DNA from 4 places in the Bacillus sp. 01N45 genome. Region 1 is predicted to be linked to each of the others. Evidence: riboswitches for the same ligand, from Rfam matches in the RefSeq annotation. Region 1 holds a riboswitch; each other region holds the start of a gene.
What was found. A riboswitch is a leader RNA that binds a small molecule or an ion and turns the genes downstream of it on or off. The one in region 1 is predicted to bind thiamine pyrophosphate.
Positions count from the first base shown of each region.

Region 2: linked by a shared signal. The riboswitch ahead of thiC (phosphomethylpyrimidine synthase ThiC) and the one ahead of tenA (thiaminase II) in region 1 are both predicted to bind thiamine pyrophosphate.
Region 3: linked by a shared signal. The riboswitch ahead of AC1DMU_RS20640 (MTH1187 family thiamine-binding protein) and the one ahead of tenA (thiaminase II) in region 1 are both predicted to bind thiamine pyrophosphate.
Region 4: linked by a shared signal. The riboswitch ahead of thiT (energy-coupled thiamine transporter ThiT) and the one ahead of tenA (thiaminase II) in region 1 are both predicted to bind thiamine pyrophosphate.

Region 1 covers NZ_JBFTQW010000007.1:304,403-308,431, forward strand. Annotated here, with positions in the region: gene AC1DMU_RS18770 (ABC transporter ATP-binding protein) at 1-645, opposite strand, end outside; gene tenA (thiaminase II) at 614-1,309, opposite strand; TPP riboswitch at 1,392-1,494, opposite strand; TPP riboswitch at 1,555-1,666, opposite strand; gene AC1DMU_RS18780 (SH3 domain-containing protein) at 1,936-3,096, shown strand; gene AC1DMU_RS18785 (hypothetical protein) at 3,102-3,440, shown strand; gene AC1DMU_RS18790 (DUF3965 domain-containing protein) at 3,669-4,029, opposite strand, start outside.
Region 2 covers NZ_JBFTQW010000006.1:280,498-284,526, forward strand. Annotated here, with positions in the region: gene AC1DMU_RS16570 (magnetosome magnetite crystal formation protein family) at 1-135, opposite strand, end outside; gene lldP (L-lactate permease) at 420-2,075, shown strand; TPP riboswitch at 2,147-2,262, shown strand; gene thiC (phosphomethylpyrimidine synthase ThiC) at 2,375-4,029, shown strand, end outside.
Region 3 covers NZ_JBFTQW010000009.1:103,744-107,772, forward strand. Annotated here, with positions in the region: gene AC1DMU_RS20635 (methyl-accepting chemotaxis protein) at 1-1,105, shown strand, start outside; TPP riboswitch at 1,167-1,268, shown strand; gene AC1DMU_RS20640 (MTH1187 family thiamine-binding protein) at 1,369-1,689, shown strand; gene AC1DMU_RS20645 (ABC transporter permease) at 1,661-2,434, shown strand; gene AC1DMU_RS20650 (ABC transporter substrate-binding protein) at 2,431-3,429, shown strand; gene AC1DMU_RS20655 (ABC transporter ATP-binding protein) at 3,426-4,029, shown strand, end outside.
Region 4 covers NZ_JBFTQW010000013.1:65,577-69,605, reverse strand. Annotated here, with positions in the region: gene feoB (ferrous iron transport protein B) at 1-1,845, opposite strand, end outside; gene AC1DMU_RS24435 (FeoA family protein) at 1,842-2,069, opposite strand; TPP riboswitch at 2,264-2,365, shown strand; gene thiT (energy-coupled thiamine transporter ThiT) at 2,452-3,120, shown strand; gene AC1DMU_RS24425 (sensor histidine kinase) at 3,329-4,029, opposite strand, start outside.

The DNA of each region.
Region 1 (4,029 bases):
AACCCTCTCGGTTAAAGTAGTTATCGGTTGCTGCTCTACTACTAAAATTCGATTAGAAAGAAACAACGCTTCTTCCACATCATGAGTGATAAATAAAATTGTTTTTTCCCACTCTTTCCATTGTTCAAACAGCCATTCTTGCAAAGATGCCTTCGTTAAAGCGTCCAACGCGCTAAACGGTTCATCTAACAACAATATCTCCCCGCCTGTTAATAAAGTTCGAATGAAAGATACGCGTTGCCTCATACCACCAGATAAATCTTTCGGATATTTTGTCTCATACCCTTGTAAACCAAATTTATGTAACAGTTCCTTTGCCTTTATTTGCGCTTCTTTCTTCTGTACACCTTGGCACTCTAGCGGCAGGGCAGCATTCTCAATAATCGTTCTCCATGGCAGGAGCATATCTTTTTGGGGCATATAGCCTACAGGATGGCTCTTTGTTTCTGTCAGCTCTATCTGTCCAGTACTCACCTCTTCTAAACCTGTAATAAGGCGAAATAAAGTACTTTTCCCGCATCCACTCGGTCCGATAATACTTACAAACTCTTTATCTTGTATAGAAGCATTTAATTCATTGATGATTGTTTTCTCATCATAATGAAAAGAAACATTATGAAACTGTAGTATGTTCTTGCTCCTCAAATCCCCACATCTCCTTACGATAGGACATATCCCAGAATAAATATTCAAATCGACTGGAATATAGGAATATCTCCTCTAATCGATCTAACTCTTTGTCAGACTTTCCAACTGCCATTTCATTTAATAAATCTATTAACCAAATACAAAGGCTACCGTATTCTTCTGAACTATATCCTTGAATCCACTCACCAAAGAACTCATGATCTCTTGCTCCAGGAATATCGTTTAAACGCTTTCCAATTTCCCAGTAACTCCACATACATGGAAGAAGTGCTGCTATTAATTCCGCAAGTGTGCCATTTTGAGATACAGACATCATGTAATTTGTATAGGCTAAATTTTTAGCAGATGGTTTTGCAGATTCTATCTCCTCTATAGAAATACCAAGTCTTTTTGCATATTGTTTATGGATCGTCATTTCTCCATTTAATATGCCATCAATTTGTTCAGCAAATTTCCCCATTACTTGTGGATTCGTTGCTTTTACAACACCAATCGCATATAGCTTTGCATAATCTAACAAATATAAATAATCTTGAATAATATAATACTGAAACTTATCTTTTTCTAACGTGCCATCTCCCATACCTACTACAAACGGGTGATTATGACTCATCTCCCAAACTGGTTGTACAGTTTCTAATAATCTATCGCAAAATTTCATTTCTCTATCCCCTTTCAATTTATATATCTAAATAAAAAACCACTTCTAAATAAGAAGTGGTTACAGCAAATAAAATTATAATTTATTCGTTGTTCCACTTCCCTTCGCTAGTATTACCTAGATCAGGTCTGTAAGGGTTAAGGATTATTCCTCTCTCAGCACAACAAGCACCCCTAGTGGTTTCAATATGAAATTTTCAAACAAAAAAGCCCCGTTTCTATACGCAAAGAAACGGGGACTCATTATTAGTGTCCGAATTGCTTCCCTACGCTAGCATAATCTAGATCAGGTAATGAAAAGGATCAAAGGCTTACGGCCTACTCTCAGCTGGCAACACCAGCTCTCCTAGCAAACTATGAAATTAACACTGTCAGTATAACATCGTAATAAGACATCATCAACTGTTTTAATTTTCCCAATTGTCAACAAAATAACAAAACTATATAATACTTATATTCTATCTTAGAAATTATTATCCTAATTAATTGGATAAAAAGGAATCATTATCCTCAAAAAATTTATTTTTATATTGATTTCATATTACATTTATGTGAATACACCCACTATATTATATCTTTATACTATAATAAAATTACAACTATACAACTAGAGGAGGTCTCTATTATATGAATATGAAAGCTACTGCTTTAACAGCAACTACTGTCGCAATTGCCTCTTTACTTCCTTCTATGGGAGAAACAAATGTACAAACAGCCAACGCTGAACAATTATCTAATGTGAAAACTGGATATGTCAAAGTCGATCAAGTAGCCTTACATACAAAAGATAACGCAAATAGCTCATCAATTGATACAATTCGCTTTAATACGAAGGTAAACATACTTGAAACAACTAATGGCTGGTATAAAGTATCTGTTAATAATAAAGTAGGTTACGTACAAAAAGATGCTATTCTACTAAAAAACAAACTTCAATCTAATAATCAATACATCGTTAATGCCAATGCATTAAACGTTCGTTCTGAACCTAATTTAGAATCTTCAATTTTAGATGTATTACCAAATGGGAAATTCGTTACCATTCAAGAAGAACAAGGCGAGTGGTATAAAATTTTACATAATGGCAAAACAGGTTACGTACAAAAAGCATTCGTATCTAATGGTTCACAGCCTTTAGTAAAAGGCATCACAGTTCAAACTAATACGAAATACACAGTTGCAACACCTAAACTTAATGTACGTGGCAACGCTAGTACAAGTGGTGCACTACTTGGTTCATTACAAAATGGTACACAAATACAAGTAGTGGAAACTGTAGGAACTTGGTATAAAATTCGTTTTGGCACAGGATACGGATACGTGGCAAAACATTATGTGGTGCAAAATCAAATGCAATCACAAGCTCAAACGGCTCAACCTACTTCCATTCCAGCAGTTTTCAAATTCCCTACTCAAGGAAGAATTAGCTCAACCTTTGATATACGTTGGGAACAAATGCATTATGGTATAGATATTGCGGCTCAAGGTAATGTCTCAATCCAGGCGGCAGCTGCAGGTAAAGTTGTGAAATCATATTATTCAGCTAGCTATGGCAATGTTGTGTTCATCGCCCATCAAATAAACGGGAAATTATATACAACAGTCTATGCACACATGAAAGATCGCACTGTACAAGCTGGTGATCAAGTACAAGCTGGACAATTAGTAGGTCATATGGGAAACACAGGTCATTCATACGGGCAACATCTTCATTTTGAATTACACAATGGAGAATGGAATTTTGAAAAAACAAATGCAGTAAACCCACTGCCATATTTAGTTAGGTAAATTGTATGCAACGCAATATCAATATACCTCTCTTAATTGAATACTTCGCCTTTTTAGGTTTAATCTGTTGTTTAATCATTTACAATACAAACACTGTATTTTTATCTATTATCATTGCTTTTGTTACTTTAGAAATTATGATGGAATCCTTTCAAGTACAACTAAAACAAAAAATTGCTCATATATATAATGCCATCTTTCTATTAAGTGCCCTAATAACAAATATTATTAGTAATGGTTTTTATTTATCTACCGTATTTCCTGTATTCTTTATGGCTGTTTTATTATTCATAGCTAGATACATTCATGTCCCTAATACCAAAAAACACGAACAAGAAGCTTAGAAAGAGGAGACACTGTGTACCGATCTTTCAAAGATAATCCGATAAAATATATATTGAATTTATACACAAAAATAAATACTTTTTTTGGTATACAAGGAAGTAATACGGCACAATTTCTCCTTTATGGAATGTTATTTCTCGTCTTAATTGCGTTCTCCTTGCTTTACTAATAAAAAAAGGATCTCACATAAACTTGAGATCCTTTTTAATTTATATAGAAAATGCTCTTTATCCGCAAGCATATTTTTCATAAATAAAGCTAAGATTATATTTTTTCTCTAAGCTCATTCTTTGTTCATCATCACACCAATAGAACAGAATATCATGAATTGTTGCATAACGCTTATTTTTAAGAAATAGTTTAAAGAATGATGGTAAACAATCATGTAATTGTATAAATATATAATTGCGTAATATTTCTTCTTTATATTCAATGCCCTTACAAATATACAATAATTCTTCACAATAATACGCATGTTGTGGAACTTGAATCATTTCGAAAAATGGCACATATGATAATAGTTTTCCGATGAAATGATCATATCGATCCATTATTCCTATCGTCATGTGCTCCATCATATCTTTCATT
Region 2 (4,029 bases), on a different contig from region 1:
GTGTGTCCATAGAGCGCGTTTTGCGTGCGGTTTCGTTTCAGAATCGCCCACAATCCACACAATGATAGGGAATAAGATAGGGGCAAATAATACACTAAAGTATGATAAAGCTGCTAATATTTTGTTTCCGTTCATATATATCACCTCATAAATAATATCCGTTTTTATACCTTTATTATGCAGGAAATGTAGCGAGCTTCCTATCGATGAACATTACAAGAACGTGACGTTTTTGTAAGATTCTTATGATAAATAATAAAATTTTCAAAAAAATCTTTTTTAATGAAAATTGTTGTGATAAAATTAATGAAAACGTTTTCTTTGACGTTTTTTTATTTTAGGTTTAAAGGTATGATGACCTGATAGTCTATTGATGAGGTTATTCTATTTAAAAGGGGATTCTTTAGGGGGAGAGAACAATGAACACATGGACACAAGTTTATGATCCGTTCGGAAACATTTGGATTTCGGCAGCGGTCGCACTTATTCCGATTATCTTTTTTTTCTTAGCTTTAGCAGTTTTCCGCATGAAGGGGTATGTGGCAGGATTAATTACAGTCGTACTTACAATTTTAGTTGCGTTATTCGCTTATAAGATGCCGTTCACGATGGCGATGGCAGCGACGGGATATGGTTTCTTATACGGACTATGGCCAATTGCTTGGATTATCATTATGTCGGTATTTTTATATAAAATATCTGTGAAAACAGGTCAATTCGATGTGATTCGTGCATCTGTATTATCCATTACGAATGACCATCGTTTACTCGTTATTTTAATCGGTTTTTCATTTGGAGCATTTTTGGAAGGGGCAGCAGGATTTGGTGCACCAGTAGCGATTACCGCAGCGCTTCTTGCAGGTCTTGGGTTAAATCCTTTATATGCAGCGGGTCTGTGTTTAATCGCAAATACGGCACCAGTAGCGTTCGGAGCGATGGGAATTCCGATTACAGTTGCTGGACAAGTAACAGGTATTGATCCGCATAAAATTGGACAAATGGCTGGGCATCAATTACCGTTCTTATCATTATTTGTTCCGTTCTTTATCGTATTTTTAATGGATGGATTTAAAGGAGTAAGACAAACATGGCCGGCTCTATTTGTAGCAGGTAGCTCATTTGCAATTACGCAGTTCATTACAGCGACGTTCTTAGGGCCAGAACTTCCGGATATTACGTCAGCACTTGTAAGTTTAGTGAGTCTATCGCTATTCTTAAAAGTTTGGCAGCCGAAAGAAATCTATCAGTCTAAAGAAGCAAATAGTGAGGTAGCAGCAACGGCGATATCTATGCCGAAACTAACGGTAGGAAAAGTAGTAAAAGCATGGTCTCCATTCATTATTTTAACTGTGATGGTAGTCATTTGGAGCCAAAGTTTCTTTAAAGCGTTATTTGCTCCAGGCGGTGCTTTGGAAAGCCTTGTGTTTAAGTTTGAAGTTCCAGGCTTACACAATTTAGTAATGAAAGCAGAGCCAATTGTAAATAAACCGACGCCTTATGAAGCAATCTTGAAATTAGATATTTTATCAGCGACGGGAACAGCAATTTTAATTGCTTGTATCATTTCTATCTTTATTTTGAAAATGAGTGCAAAAGATGCAGTAGTAACATTTAAAGAAACGATAAATGAGCTTAAGATGCCAATTCTATCTATCGGATTCGTATTAGGATTCGCGTTTATCGCAAACTATTCTGGTCTATCTTCTACATTAGCATTAGCACTTGCAGGAACTGGCGGACTATTCCCGTTCTTCTCACCATTCCTAGGCTGGATCGGTGTATTTTTAACAGGATCCGATACGTCAGCGAATGCACTGTTCTCGAATTTACAAGCGATTACAGCGCAGCAAGTCGGTGTATCTGAAGTACTTCTCGTTGCAGCAAATACAACGGGCGGTGTAACAGGAAAAATGATTTCTCCGCAATCGATTGCAATTGCTTGTGCGGCAGTTGGACTTGCTGGAAAAGAATCAGATTTATTCCGCTTTACAGTGAAGCATAGTTTATTCTTCGTAATTATTGTTGGTATTATGACGTATGTACAGGCATATTATTTAACGTGGATGATTCCATAAACAACAAAAGAAATAAACTTTGCATTTTTCAGATTATCGTGTATGATGGGAAAGTATTGAAAATTAAATCAGTGATAAACTAGGGGTGCCTAACGTATGCGTAGGCTGAGAGAGAAGCGTGTGAACTTCTTAACCCTTTGGACCTGATCTGGCTCGTACCAGCGTAGGGAAGTTAACGGCTTTACATAATGATGTCTTTATGAGCCAGGTCCTTATTTTTTTATGGACCTGGCTCTTTTTATTTTGGCATACGCTGGCCATATCTTGTCCTTGTCACGTACAGGGGGGCAACAAAGGTTATGAAACAGTCTGTTTCAGCTGAGCAAATTGAATTGAAATCGAGTTTACCAGGAAGTAAGAAAGTGTATGTGGATGGACCACGCGCGGGTATGAAAGTGCCGATGCGCGAGATTGAACAAAGCGAAACGAACGGTATTCCGAATCCGCCAATTCGTGTATATGATACGAGCGGTCCTTATACAGATCCTGCGTATAAAGTGGAACTGGAAAAGGGATTGCAGGCGCCGCGCCACTCTTGGATCCTGGAGCGCGGAGATGTAGAAGCATACGAAGGGCGCGAAGTAAAACCAGAGGATGACGGTGTGAAAGTGGCTTTGAAACATACGCCTGTTTTCCCGCAAATGGATCGTCAGCCGCTTAGAGCAAAGCAAGGTGGAAATGTTACGCAAATGCATTATGCACGTAAGGGTATCATTACGTCTGAGATGGAATATGTTGCGATTCGTGAAGGAGTAGAGCCTGAGTTTGTTCGTAAGGAAATCGCGGAAGGTCGTGCCATTTTACCAGCGAATATTAACCATCCGGAAGCAGAACCGATGATTATCGGCCGTAACTTTCACGTGAAGGTCAATGCAAATATCGGAAACTCTGCTGTATCTTCTTCAATTGCAGAAGAAGTAGAGAAGATGACGTGGGCAACGCGTTGGGGTGCGGATACGATTATGGATTTATCTACAGGTAAAAATATTCATACGACGCGTGAGTGGATTATTCGTAACGCGCCTGTACCAGTTGGAACTGTACCGATTTATCAAGCGCTGGAAAAAGTAAATGGAATTGCAGAAGATTTAACGTGGGAAGTGTATCGTGATACGTTAATTGAGCAGGCGGAGCAAGGTGTGGATTACTTTACGATTCACGCGGGCGTATTACTTCGTTACATTCCGATTACTGCAAAGCGTACGACAGGTATCGTTTCACGTGGTGGTTCAATTATGGCACAGTGGTGTTTATTCCATCATAAAGAAAACTTCTTATACACTCATTTTGAAGAGATATGTGAAATTATGAAGCAGTACGACGTTTCGTTCTCTCTTGGAGATGGATTACGTCCAGGTTCGATTGCAGATGCAAATGACGAAGCACAGTTTTCTGAGCTTGAAACACTTGGTGAATTAACGAAGATTGCTTGGAAACATGATGTGCAAGTGATGATTGAAGGACCTGGGCATGTACCGATGCATTTAATTAAAGAGAATATGGAGAAAGAGCTTGATATTTGTCAGGGCGCGCCGTTCTATACACTTGGGCCGTTAACGACAGATATTGCACCAGGTTATGACCATATTACATCGGCAATTGGAGCGGCGATGATTGGCTGGTTTGGCACGGCGATGCTTTGTTATGTAACACCGAAAGAACATTTAGGTTTACCGAATAAAGATGATGTTCGCACGGGGGTTATTACGTACAAAATTGCTGCACATGCAGCTGATCTTGCGAAAGGGCACAAAACGGCTCATCAGCGTGATGATGCACTTTCAAAAGCTCGCTTTGAATTCCGTTGGCGCGATCAATTTAATTTATCTTTAGACCCTGAACGTGCGATGGAATATCACGATGAAACATTGCCAGCAGAAGGCGCGAAAACGGCTCATTTCTGTTCAATGTGTGGACCGAAGTTTTGTAGTATGAGAATTTCACATGATATTCG
Region 3 (4,029 bases), on a different contig from region 1:
AATTGCAACTTTTATTCAATTCTTAATTGTGCGTAACGCACTTGCTCCATTGCGGGATTTACGTGAAGGATTGCGCAGAGTCGGTGAAGGTGATTTAAGTATTAAATTAGAGGAAAGACCAGATGATATTGGTATTATTAATGCGTATTTTAATAATACCATTGAGAAGTTTAAAGGAATTATAGATAAAGTGAAGCAGACAGCAGAACAGGTTTCCTCATCTTCGCAAGAATTGTCAGTGAGTACGAAAGAGAATAGCATGGCAGTCCAAGGAATCGTAAGTTCTATAGTTGAGTTAAGGGCTGGCGTTCAATCACAAGAAACTTCAGTACCAAAGTACTTAGGTATTGTATATGAAATGGAAGATAGGATGGAAGAGATAACTAATATTACAAAACAAATGGCGAAAGAGTCTGAAGGTACGACGCATCATTCAGTAAAAGGAAATGGTGTTATTGAACAGACGATTAATCAAATGAACATAATACAAAATGCAGTACAAGATTTATCTTCTATCATTCATTCTTTGGAAACAAGATCAAAAGAAATTAGTGATATTGTAAATGTAATTACAGGTATTTCAAATCAAACGAATTCGCTAGCTTTAAATGCTTCTATTGAAGCTTCACGTGCTGAGGCAACCGGAAAGGGATTTGCCGTTGTTGCTGATGAAGTGCGTAAATTAGCAGAGCAGACGGAAGCATCAGCAAAAGATATAGCGAAATTAATAGGGGAAACACAAGTTGAAACGGAAGAAGCTGTTGTTTCAATACAAAAAGCTTCAAAAGAAGTAGAATCCGGAATTAAACTTTTTCAAAGTAGTGGTGCTTTCTTTGAAAAAATTTCAAAATCAGCACAATCTGTTACAAATCAAGTTAGAGTTGTTTCTAGCAATTCAAGTGATATATTGAAAAATAGCCAAAATATTGTTCGTGTTGTAAATGAACTATCACTTATTGCAAATAAGTATGCAAATAGTAGTAATAATATTGAAGAAAGTATGAAAGAACAGGAAATGTCTGTACAAGATATTGCTGAATTAGCTAGTTCTTTAAGCTGGCTTTCACAGGAGTTACAAGAGTTAATAGGGGAATTCAAAAGTTAAATGAAATGATTATACGTGCTTTTGTTTGTTCAATAAAATAAATCATGCTACAATGAAAACGAATTAAGGACCGGGGAGCCAATTGGCTGAGAGGATGTAAACAAACATCGACCCTCAACCTGATCTGGATAATGCCAGCGTAGGGAGTTACTTAAAGTGATGTAGCATATGTTATTCTATAATAACTTGCATACAAGGCTTTCCTACGCAGTAGGAAAGCCTTTTCTTGTTTTAATATTTCATTTTATAAGGGGGATTTTACTATGTCACAACAAGTTACAATTTCATTTTCAGTAGTACCACAAGCGAAGAACAAAGATGTGTATTCTGTTGTTGATAAAGCAATTGAAGTTGTACAACAATCGGGAGTTCGTTATGAAGTAGGGGCAATGGAAACAACGCTGGAAGGAGAATTAGATGTACTTCTTGATATCATTAAACGTGCGCAACAAGCTTGTGTGGATGCTGGAGCAGAAGAAGTGATTACTTCTATTAAAATCCATTATCGTCCAAGCACTGGTGTAACGATAGATGAAAAGGTTTGGAAGTACCGTGATGAATATGCAAAACCAGAAGCAATCTAAAATAATTACAACAATTTGGCTTATCCTTCTCATAGCGATATGGGAAGGATCTGTTTCATTATTTAAAATTGAACCGTGGATTTTACCGAAGCCTTCTGCCATTGTTCAAGAATTAATTGGAATGAAAGATTTACTATTACCGAATACGATGCAAACGTTACAAGAGGTTCTAATCGGACTGTTTTTTGCGATTTTAATTGGGACAAGTATTGCAATTATTATGGATGTTATCCCTTTATTTCGTATTTTAATAAATCCGTTGCTTGTTATTTCGCAAACGATTCCAATCGTTGTACTTGCACCGTTATTTATTATTTGGTTTGGATATGGAATGCTACCGAAAGTAATGGTAGTAATACTCGTTTGTTTCTTCCCGATTGCGCTCAGCATTTTAGAAGGTTTTCAAACGGTAGATAAAAATATGTTGAAGTTGTTGCAAACGATGAAGGCAACGAAATGGCAAGTTTACCAGAAAGTAAAGTTTCCAGCAGTGCTGCCATACTTTTTCTCAGGTTTAAAAATTGCAGTTACATATAGCGTAATGGGAGCAATTATTGGGGAATGGCTCGGTGCAAGCGAAGGGTTAGGAGTTATGCTTACAAGAGCTACAAAATCCTTTCTAACAGCCCGAGTATTTGGTGTGGCGGCAATTATTGTTATGGTGACATTATGTCTGTATTTTATCGTGGAGTTTATGGCAAGAATAACAGCACCATGGATATATAGAAAGGACGGCAGAAAATGAAAAAAGGTTTAAAAGTTATGTTGGCTGCCTTATTAGCAGTAGGTGTAGCTGGATGTAATCCGGCGAAGAAAGAAGAAAGTGCAAGTAAAGATCAAAAAGTAAAAGTAGTATTAGATTGGTTTCCGAATACGAATCATACTGGCCTATATGTAGCGCAAACGAAAGATTATTATAAAAAGCAAGGATTAGATGTAGAGATTATTCAGCCAGGTGATAATGTGACAGCGGAGCAAATGATAGCTTCCGGAAAAGCTGACTTCGCAATAAGCGCACAAGAAAATGTAACGTTGGCTCGTGTGGAAGGTATTCCTGTTGTATCTGTAGGAGCAATCATCCAACATAATACTTCAGCTTTTGCATCACTTAAAAAAGATAATATGACGTCACCAAAAGATTTTGAAGGTAAACGTTACGGCGGCTGGGGAGGACCAGCAGAAGAAGCGACGTTGAAGACAATCATGGAGAAGCATCAAGCTGATTTTAATAAAGTTGAAAAAATCATCTTAGGACAAACAGATTTCTTTAAATCAATCGGTCGTGATGCAGACTTTGAATGGATATATTACGGATGGGATGGAATTGAAGCGAAGCGCCAAGGAAAAGAGTTAAATACGATTATGGTGAAAGACTTAGACCCAGCGCTTGATTTCTATAGTCCTGTTATTATTACGAGTGAAAAACATACGAAGCAAGATAAAGACTTTGTGAAAAAGTTTATGAGTGCAACGACAGAAGGTTATAATTTTGCAATTAAAGAACCGAAAGAAGCTGCTGATATTTTAATTAAAGCAGTTCCAGATGTGAATAAAGAATTAGTACAAGAAAGTCAAAAATGGTTAAGTACGAAATATCAAGATGATGCAAAAACGTGGGGAGTACAGAAGGAAGAAGTTTGGACGAATTACATGAATTTCTTATATGATAACAAAGTTATTAAGAAGAAAATTGATGTGAAAGATGCCTTTACAAATGAGTTCCTTCCAAGTGAAAAATGAGTGGATTACAAATAAAAGAGATTGTAAAAGCTTTTGATGGAAAGAATGTATTAGCAAATATTAGTGCTTCTATACGAGAGGGAGAGTTCGTTTCCTTTGTAGGACCGAGTGGTTGCGGGAAAAGCACATTATTAAATATGATTGCAAATGTTGAAAAACCAACAAGTGGAAATGTAACGTATAAGGATACGCACGTACAAGAGCAAGATGTTGTAAGTTATATGCCGCAGCAGGATTTATTACTACCTTGGCGATCAGCTTTGCAAAATATAGTTCTTCCATTGGAAATCGAAGGGAAACCGAAAAAACAAAGGCTGACAGAGGGAATGGAAGCATTAAAGCAATTTGAACTAGATGAATATGCAGACCATTATCCAGATGAATTGTCTGGTGGTATGCGTCAAAGAATTAGTTTTTTGCGCACATATTTATGTGAAAAGCCAATTATGCTACTTGATGAGCCTTTTGGAAAATTAGATGCCTTTACAAAAATGGAAGTACATAGCTGGCTTTTAAACTCTTGGCACCAAGAGAAGCAAACAATCGTTATGGTTACACATGACTTAGATGAGGCAATCTTACTTTCGGATCGCGTATTTA
Region 4 (4,029 bases), on a different contig from region 1:
ATATAATAAAATAAAGAACATAAATGCATATGCTGATAACGCAGTATAATGTGCTCCCATTACATTTCCAAGCACATCTTCTTTCACCGCATAAATAATTGCCATTGTAGAAACGACAACTTCTTTCGCTAAAAATCCTGTTAAAAGAGATGCTGCAGCTTGCCACGTTCCAAAGCCGAGCGGTGCAAATAGTGGTGCAATAAATCCACCAATCATCGCTAAGTAACTATCTCCCATATCAACACCAAATCCTGATGGACCTGCATAGTTTAATAACCAAATGACAACAGAACCACCGAAGATGAATGTACCTGCTTTACGAACAAATCCTTTCCCTTTCTCCCACGTGCTTAGCCATAACGTTTTCGCTTGTGGCACGCGGTAAGGAGGTAGTTCAATGACGAAAATAGACTTTTCCGCTTTTAAAATGGTAAGAGACATAATTTTTGTAACTAATAATGCAAGAACAATACCTGCAACATATAAAGAAAACACAACAGTTGCCTGACTATGAGGGAAGAATACTCCCGCAAATAATGCGTATACAGGTAAACGTGCCGAACAAGACATAAATGGTGTTACAAGAACTGTAAGTAAACGTTCTTTTTCTTGTTCAATCGTTCTCGCTGCCATAATACCTGGAACATTACATCCAAAACCGATAATCATCGGAATGAATGCTTTTCCATTTAAACCGAAGAACTCCATAATTCTATCCATAACAACTGCAATTCGCGCCATATATCCTGAGTCTTCTAATAATGAAATGAAAAAGAATAGTGCAAAGATTTGTGGAACGAATACTAATACCGCACCAACACCGGCAATAATACCTTCTGTAACGAGTGCTTGAATAAAATCAGAAGCTCCAACACTTGTGAGCCCAGCCGTTACCCAATCCGTAAGCTGTCCACCAAAAAATTCATCTAACATATCGGATAAAGGTGTACCAATCCACGTAAACGTAACCTGAAAAATAAAAAACATAACTGCTAAAAAGATTGGAAGTCCTAAAATTTTATGTGTAATTAATCTATCAATTTTTTCCGAAAAAGGAATTTTTCCTTCTTTCTCATGCTTCATAACATTTGTTTTTAACTTTTCAATATACGCTTCACGAGTTTTGTAAATGTGCTCTTCCAACGTACAATCAAGTTTTCCTTCTAAGCGAGATCGAATGGCTACAAGTTCCTTATAAATTGGTAATGCTTTCATTTCTTTTTCTACTACTTCGTTATTGCTTAAAAATTGAAGGGCTAACCATCTTGGATGCTTATAATTCGCTGTCTCTAAAAGAGCTATTACCTCTCCAATTCCTTCATCCATCTGTACACCATATGAAATAATGAATGGCTTTTTCTCGTTTTTGTCATTTTCTTTAAGAGTAGCAAGTAGTTCTTCACAGCCTTTTCCACTTCTTGCAACGACCGGAACGACTGTTACACCTAATAGCTCTGATAATCGTTTTACATCAATTACAATGCCTCGTTGCTTTGCCACATCGACCATATTTAATCCGATTGAAACCGGCTTTCCAAACTCAAGTAATTGCAACGTTAAATGCATATTTCTCTCGAATTGCGAAGAATCCACTATATTTAACATATGATGAAATTCGTCTGTTAGTAGAAAATTTGTAACGACACCTTCATCACGCGAAACTGGATTCAAATCATAAACACCTGGTAAATCAATTAATGTTCCTTGCTTATCTTTTAATTTACCAACCTTCTTTTCTACTGTTACACCGCTCCAGTTTCCTACGTATTCATAAGAACCAGTAAGTGCATTAAATAATGATGTCTTCCCTGTATTCGGATTCCCTAGCAAAGCTACCTTATTCACGCTAATTCCACCTTTATCATTTTCGCGTCACAATGACGAATACTAATTAACTGTCCACGACACTCCAATGTACAAGGACCTTTGAACATCGCTTTCTGCTTCATGCGAAGTTCGCTTCCTTCAGAAAGACCGAAAGCAGCCAATCTTCTCTTCAGTAAATGATCTAAAGACTGAACGCTTTTTACTAACACTTTCTCACCGATTTTAATATCTACTAAGCTCATAACCTTCCCCCTCAGAAGAGAATGATAATTATTTTCAAAAAAATTATAGCACACTCTATTTCTCTTGTACTATACCCTTTTGCTTCATATTTATTAACATTTCGCTACAATTCTATTTCAATCATTGTCATACTGTATTCGTTTGCCATTCTCATCCATTTCGCTTACAATAAACAATAGCAAATAAAGAATCTCGTTATCACTGGGGGAGCCATGCCGCTGAGAGGGAACACTTCGTTCCGACCCTTCGAACCTGTTAGTTAATGCTAACGCAGGGATTGTGCAAACGTCCGAAATACATACCTCTTTTTTATTTACGTATTTCGTATCCTCCTATGATATCTATTCTTTTTTGCACAACTTGGATTTAGGGGGAGACAACATGCGTAACACCAATTTACAAGCGATGATCGAATCTGCAATTCTTGCAGCCTTCGCCTTGGTCATCGACATTTTACCATTATCAATCAAACTTCCAACAGGCGGTTCCATTTCATTCGCTATGATTCCTATTTTTATTATTGCATACCGCTGGGGCTTTAAATCAGCTTTCTTAGGTGGTTTAGTTTGGGGACTATTACAAATTGTCGTAGGAGATGCTTACATTTTAACACCTATTCAAGCTTTCATTGAGTACTTCATTGCCTTTGCTTTTATCGGATTTGCTGGCTTATTCTATCGTCCAATTCAAAAAGCACTTTTAACGTCTAATGAAAATAACTTAGAACAATCAAGTTTAGGTAGCCGTAAAGAAAAACCTTCATCAAAACAAAACGAAGGTAAGAAAGTCCTTGCTTATATTATCCTTGCTACATTTATCGGTAGCTTTGCTCGCTATTTCTGCCACTTTATTGCTGGTATTATTTTCTGGGGACAATATGCACCGAAAGGTCAATCAGCAGTTCTATACTCATTAATCGTAAACGGCAGTACAATGCTCGGTTCTTTTATTTTATGTACCGTTTTACTTATATTTTTATTTCTTACTTCACCTCGCTTATTCAAGAGCATCAATGCTTATCAAATAAATTCAAACAAAAAGAGCGCTTAATAAGCGCTCTTTTTGTTATATCGTAATATCAATTAAAAATACAATAAATGCACAAAAGAAAATAAATACCATTATACTTAGCCACTTGCTATGCACGGTTCATCGACTCCTTACATAACCTCATTTTCTAACCAGATTATATCGCTTAAAAATAAAGATTAGGTAAAGATAATATGAAAATAAATTAAAAAAGCGTAGCATGCATCATCTACGCTTTTTTAGGTAAATAAAAGTAAAATAATACACCATCTTCTGTATTTTCTGCCCCATATTCAGCATCGTGCAGTTCTAAAATATTTTTAGAAATAGCTAGACCAAGCCCAGTTCCACCTTGTGAACGGTGGCGAGCTGCATCCACGCGATAAAAACGGTCCCAAATTTTATCTAATTGCTCTTCTTCAATGTGAGTACCTTTATTTTCAATACACACTTTTATACGATCTTTCTCATCTATTGTAGAAATAATAATATCCTCTTTATTCGGTGTATAACGTATGGCATTCGTAATGAAGTTCACGATTACTTGTTCAATCCGACTTTGATTTGCGACTACTTCAAATGAACATATATTTTTATGCACATGAAGTTCTTTTTTCTCTATGTCCACAGAAAGGTGTTCACATATATCTTCAATTACTGTATCGATATAAAATACATCCTTTTTCATTTTATATGTACCTGACTCAAATTTAGCTAACTCCAGCATATCCAAAATTAAAGTATCCATTTTATCTACTTCTCGTTCCATTGCCTGAAAATAGTATTCTTTTTTATGCTCAGCTACTCCATCTTTTAAAATAGAAATACAGCTTTTCATAATACTCAGCGGTGTTTTTAATTCATGCGAAACACCAGAAATAAATTCTTTCCGCGTATTTTCTAACTTTCTTTCCTTTTCAATATCTTGTT